DNA from 2 places in the Pontibacillus sp. ABV4_188 genome. Region 2 is predicted to be linked to the other one. Evidence: predicted binding sites of a transcription regulator. Region 2 holds the regulator's gene; the other holds the start of a gene.
The links. Region 2 encodes LexA, which represses DNA repair genes until DNA is damaged. Its sites were predicted from a motif close to CGAACATATGTTCG; they were not measured.

Region 1 (3,437 bases), 1.5 Mb from region 2:
AATCTGTCATCTTATCTGCATACATAATAACCTGCCCATTTTCATTACGAGCTGCTCGCCCGATTGTCTGAATGAGAGAACGCTGAGAGCGAAGGAATCCTTCTTTATCCGCATCTAAAATAGTAACAAGAGATACTTCAGGGATGTCTAACCCCTCACGAAGAAGGTTAATACCTACAAGAACGTCGTATTTTCCTTTACGAAGCTCGCGGATAATCTCAATTCGTTCTAGCGTTTTAATCTCAGAGTGAAGATAAGCGACTTTAATGCCAATCTCTTTTAGGTAATCGGTTAGATCTTCTGACATTTTCTTCGTTAACGTGGTAACAAGAACACGTTCGTTGCGCTCTTTTCTCATGTTAATCTCGCCAATTAAATCATCAATTTGACCTTGAATTGGACGAACTTCAATTTTCGGATCTAATAAGCCAGTCGGACGAATAATTTGCTCAACCATTTCTGGTGAGTGTTCTTGTTCATATGGACCTGGAGTAGCCGACACGTAGACAATTTGATTCAATTTCTTCTCAAATTCCTCAAAACGTAGAGGACGGTTATCTAAAGCTGAAGGCAGACGGAAGCCATGATCAACCAGAACTTGTTTACGCGCCTGGTCTCCGTTATACATGCCTCGAATTTGCGGTATGGATACGTGGGACTCATCAGCAATAATAAGGAAATCATCCGGGAAGTAATCGATTAATGTATAAGGTGTCGCTCCTTTATCTCGAAGCGTTAAGTGCCTTGAATAGTTCTCAATGCCTGAACAAAAGCCCATTTCTTTCATCATTTCTAAGTCGTAGTTCGTACGCTGTTCTAAGCGCTGGGCTTCTAGCAATTTATTTTGGTCTTTTAGTTCTTTAAGTCGTTCTTGTAGTTCACGTTCTATGTTTTTAATCGCTACTTTCATTTTCTCTTCGCGGGTAACGAAGTGGGATGCTGGGAAAATAGCAACATGCTCTCGATCCCCAATAATTTCACCCGTTAATGCATCGACTTCACGGATTCGATCAATTTCATCACCGAAAAACTCGACCCGTATACAGTGCTCTTCTCTAGAAGCTGGAATAATCTCAACTGAATCACCCCGAACGCGGAAGGTACCACGCTGGAAGTCAATATCATTACGTGCATATTGGATATCGACAAGATCACGTAGCAACTCATCACGATCTTTCTCCATGCCTGAACGAATAGAGAGCACCAGATTACGATATTCTTCCGGTGAACCTAAACCATATATACAAGATACACTAGCAACAATTAAAACATCACGGCGTTCAAACAAAGCAGATGTCGCAGAGTGGCGCAGTTTATCAATCTCATCATTGATATTAGCGTCCTTCTCAATAAACGTATCTGTAGAAGGAACATAAGCTTCTGGCTGATAGTAATCATAGTAACTAACGAAATATTCAACTGCGTTATTAGGGAAAAATTCCTTAAATTCACTATACAGCTGACCGGCTAACGTTTTGTTATGAGCAATGACAAGCGTCGGCTTGTTAATTTCCTTCACCACGTTTGACATCGTAAATGTTTTCCCTGTTCCTGTCGCACCTAGTAAGGTTTGATGCACCTTCCCCTCGTCTATGCCTTGCTTAATCTTTTCAATCGCTGCAGGTTGATCCCCCTGCGGTTCGTATTGGGATACCAATTCAAATTTGTTCTCCAAGATGCAACCTCCATTCATCCATTCACTCTTATAACCGTAGTTTACCACAATCTTTCATCATTCTAACATAGATGCGAACAAACATTCGACAACCGTGCTCAACCCCCGCGCTTTAGGCGGGTAGAGCAGTGCAGGGTGCCAGACACCCGTTATCACTCTAAAGGACTAATGCGTGCCAGGCACCCTGCACTGCTTTAAAGTACAACTGGGTGTCTGGTGCCTTTTTTATGTATAAGAAAAAGCTGGTGGGGGCCACCAGCTTTTGTTTTTATTATTGGCTATATTGATTGACTTCAAACAGGTCGATGAGGTCAATGTCTGGATTTTTATCTTGGAACCAACGCAGGGAGAAGTCGTTCTTAAAGAGAGCAAGATAGTTCTCTTCGCGGTCTTTTACTAGAAGACTCCGGTCATCGAATTTGGAACGATCAACTTGATCCGATTTTAACCAGCGAGGAATTCGCTCCCCGATATCTTCAAATCGAACGCCAACATTGTATTCATTCTTCATACGATACTCAAACACTTCATACTGAAGTTGTCCAACTGCCCCGATAATATACTCATCGCTTCGAAGGCTGCGGAACAATTGAATAGCTCCTTCTTGCACAAGCTGTTCAAGTCCTTTCTTGAACTGCTTCGATTTCATTACGTTCTCCACAACAACCTTCTTAAATACTTCAGGCGGGAACTGTGGTAGCTCTTCAAAGTGGAAGGTTTCTTTCCCTTCGACAAGCGTATCGCCAATACGGTATACGTTTGGATCATAAATTCCAATAATATCACCCGCATAGGCTTCTTGGATCGTCTCCCTTGAGGAAGCAACGAACTGCTGGGTCTGTGCTAATTTAATAGACTTCCCTGTCCGATCTAACGTTACGTTCATTCCTCGTTCGAATTTACCTGAACACACACGCACAAACGCTACACGGTCACGGTGTGCTGGGTTCATGTTCGCCTGAATCTTAAAGATAAACCCTGAGAATTCTTCCTTATCAGGTGAAATCATGTCCCCCGATGCTTTACGTGGGGCAGGCTGCGGAGCCATAGAAATAAATTCTTCAAAGAAGGTGCGAACGCCAAATGGAGCAAGGGCACTACCGAAGAAGACAGGCGTTTGTTCTCCTCTTTGAACTGCATCCATAGAGAACTCAACACCAGCTCCATCAAGCAACTCAAGCTCTTCGAATGCACTTGCAAACGTCTCATCTTCAGCTAGTTCAGGATGATCGTTAATTTCATCATACGGAATAGACGTTTCGGTCTCATTTCCTGTAAATTGAACGAATTGTTCATTTTGGCGATCCAGAATTCCTTTAAAACGCTTGCCCATCCCAACAGGCCAGTTCATGGCATATGTTTCAATGCCAAGTTCCCCTTCAATTTCATCTAATAAATCAAACGGATCTCGACCTTCACGATCTAGTTTATTAATGAACGTGAAGATTGGAATGCCACGCATTTTACACACTTTGAAAAGCTTAAGCGTCTGGGCCTCAATCCCTTTCGTTCCATCTATAATCATAACTACGCTATCAACAGCTGTTAGCGTACGATACGTATCTTCACTAAAATCTTCGTGCCCAGGTGTATCCAAAATATTAACCTGATAGTCTTTATAAGGGAAATTCATAACAGAAGACGTGACAGAAATTCCACGTTGCTTCTCGATGTCCATCCAATCAGAAGTCGCAAACTTTCCGGTCTTCTTCCCTTTAACGGTTCCTGACTCACGAATCAAGTTACCGAATAATAGAAATTT
Region 2 (3,437 bases):
AAAGAGCAAAAAAGTTAAAAGATTTGTTATTAGAAGTAGAAGATACTACATTGCATAAATTAAAAGAAAGAATAAAAAATGAAACAAATATAAAATTGTCTCAAATAATTAAGGATGAACCTATTTTAGTAGAAGATATTGAGGGTTCATTAAAATTAAAACATAAAGCTGGTGCAAGTGAAGGTCAATCTTTAGCGATAGCATACTCTTTCTTAGGCTCTATGTTTGAGACATCTTCATATACTCTGCCATTCATAGTTGATACCCCAGCAGGTCCCTTAGACCTCAGTGTAAGGCACGAGATTTCTTCAATATTACCGAACTTGTTTGAACAGTTAATTATATTTATTACTTCTGGAGAGCGGGAAGGTTTCACTGAGAATTTTATGGATAGTGATAATGTTCAATTTATGACAATTCACCGAGAAAGCAATCACACTAAATGTGTTATTGGTAGAGAATACTTTGAGTCTTTCCAAAGTGTGGAGGTTAACTCAAAGGCGGAGGAGCGAGTTTAAATGCCATTTAAATTACCAAAAGCTAGCGAAGATTACTTTAAATTGATAAACGATAAATTTAAGTATAAATTTGATATATATTATTTATGTTTAATGTTAGGGTTGCAAGATACAAAGTTGGGCTTGCCTGAGGAAGTTAAAACTGAATATTTCATAGATTATTATCCAGAGCCTTATGCGGATAAAGCTGAGTTAATAACTGGACTACTAATTAACGCTGAGATGGAAAGGTTAGATATAGAAAGTCAAGATAGGGGAGAAATAGAAAGGCTTATACTCCAGTTAATTGATAACAATTCACATATAAAATTGAGTGATAACGGAATGAAACTTTTAAATTGTTATGCAGCAGGTGGTATGCAATTGATAAGAGAGAAAATACCTAAAACAGGGGAGATAGAGACTTTTTATGTTCTTTACCATGAACTGATTAATAGTGAAAGCGAAGCTGTTTCTCAATCGTACTGAGAGTTTCACGAAACAGATGTTGTAAAAGAATTCTAAGTGTATTGATGAAACAGGGGGAATCATACCACAGCTAAAGAAGCAGCCTTTTTTGATTAGCTGCTCCTCTAAATGGTTGACCAAAATAATGACCAAAAATAGACCAAAAAAGATAAATCTAAGTTGATATCTATTGATATTAGGAAATGAAAAAGTGATGTAATAAAGTATATTTGATTGCGTTTAATCCGTGTTTCTTCCTATAGTATATGTTCCGTACACAGGTTCACCCATGGGAACGCGAACAGTATTTATCAACTTACTAAGATTGAAAACCCTTAATGCCACTGGTATTGAGGGTTTTTATGTGGGCAGTGTTTTAAATAGTGCTGATAATAAGGTTTGTATGTTTATTAGTAGAGAGCGTTGAAATAATCGAATATAAATAAACTATTTCATACAAAAAAGCATCGAATTAAACATTCGATGCTTCTCTGGGTTTATGACTTTTTTTAAAGTGAGGTTGGTGTAAATAAACGTTCTTAATCACTAATGGATATGGCGATATAATCCAACTACTTTACCTAGTATACTTACATTTTGCACAATGATTGGGTCCATCGTTGCATTCTCAGGCTGCAGTCGAATATGAGTTGATTCTTTGAAGAAGCGCTTAACCGTTGCCTCGTCATCTTCTGTCATAGCGACTACAATATCTCCGTTTTGAGCGGTTTGCTGGCGACGAACAATAACCATATCCCCGTCTAAGATCCCAGCCTCAATCATACTTTCTCCTTGAACAACTAGAACAAATATATCGTCATCTTGAGCTGCAAGTGTATCGGGTAGGGGTACATACTCCTCAATATTCTCAATAGCAGTAATAGGCATACCTGCTGTTACTTTACCAATTACAGGAGCATACGTTGCTTCTCCCTTAGGAATCGTTGTAATAGAATCTTCTTCTAATTCTAGCACTTCAATTGCTCTAGGTTTAGTAGGGTCTCTACGAATATATCCTTTTTTCTCTAACCTGGACAAATGCCCGTGTACAGTTGAGCTAGAGGCTAGACCTACAGCTTCTCCTATCTCTCTTACAGAAGGTGGGTACCCTTTTTCTAGTACACGGTTTTTTATGAAATCTAAAATTGCTTCCTGCCTTTTTGATAGTTTCGTCATATTTTCTACACCTCGTACATATCATTTATTACCGTCATTATACCATGGTAGGAAAGGTTATACAAACATTCGTTCGCAAAAAGTGTTGACAAGAACGGATGTTCGTATATAATGTGAACTAGACACGAACAAAAGTTCTTATTTTTCTGGAGGCGATGAATATGTTTCAAAATCTATCAAAACTAGACGTAGTGTATTTCTTGTTATTTGCAGGCAGTTTAGCCTTTATGTATATTGGGTTGCTTTCAAGTTAATCTTTACGGAACGAGGCATATCCTTATATGATAGAGAAAAAAGGAGATTCTATGAAAGCTATCATCTATTGTCGCGTCAGCACAGAAAAAGAAGCACAAGTTTCATCATTAAAACGTCAACGAATTGAACTAGAAGAACTAGCTACTCAACACCAATTTGAAATTCATAAAATTATAGAAGAACAAGCAAGTGGATACGAAATTGAAAGGGACGGCATCTTAGAAGTATTGGAAATTCTATCAAACAACGAAGCAGACTTGCTTCTCATTCAAGATGAAACAAGGCTTGGGCGGGGAAATACGAAAATTGCCTTGTTTCATCAACTTACAAAACTCGGCGTTCCTGTCTATTCCGTTTCTCATCAAGGAGAGCTTACTTTATCAGAATCAGATTCAATGGTGCTGCAAATTGTGGGAATTGTAGAAGAGTACCAAAGGAAAATACATAATATTAAGATAAAGCGCGGTATGAAGCGGGCTGTAGAAAATGGATTTAATCCAGCTCAAAACCTCTCTAACCAGCACTTGGCACATGGTCGAGAAAGAAAGGACTTCCCAATTGAAGAGGTTGTTCGATTGCGTCAAAACAATTTAACGTTCGATGAAATAGCAGCGACTCTGAGGGGGATGGGGTTTGATGTATCAAAGGCCACCGTCCACAGAAGGTACAAGGAATTCGTTTCACTTGAAAACAACGTCTAAACGCGTTACGATATAGGGAGTAGAAAGGCGGGCATCCTACTTTGGACTCTTGCCTTTTTTACTTGGAGCTTAACAAGTAAAGGAGCATGTAAATGATTTCTCAAGATAAATTAAACCGAATTAACGAACTATCTCATAAATCTAAACAACAAGGTCTAACTATGACTGAACAAAATGAACAAAAAAAATTACGTCAGGAATATCTTAAAAACTTTCGTAACTCTTTCAAGAGCCAGCTAAAAGGCATGAAAGTTGTAGACCCTGAAGGTAACGACGTAACACCAGAGAAATTAAAAGAAGAACAAGAACGAAATAAAAAGCATTAATCGAAACACACGAA

Region 1: uvrB (excinuclease ABC subunit UvrB) is a predicted target of LexA. The motif match lies at 1,750-1,763, and genes of this name have one in related genera.

The regions. Positions count from the first base shown of each region.
Region 1 is NZ_CM149975.1:3,399,043-3,402,479, forward strand. Features, by position in the region: gene uvrB (excinuclease ABC subunit UvrB) at 1-1,675, opposite strand, end outside; gene ACYX4O_RS17395 (peptide chain release factor 3) at 1,947-3,437, opposite strand, start outside.
Region 2 is NZ_CM149975.1:1,942,674-1,946,110, forward strand. Features, by position in the region: gene ACYX4O_RS09900 (hypothetical protein) at 1-518, shown strand, start outside; gene ACYX4O_RS09905 (hypothetical protein) at 519-986, shown strand; gene lexA (transcriptional repressor LexA) at 1,512-2,141, opposite strand; gene ACYX4O_RS09915 (YneB family resolvase-like protein) at 2,447-3,097, shown strand; gene ACYX4O_RS09920 (DUF896 domain-containing protein) at 3,190-3,423, shown strand.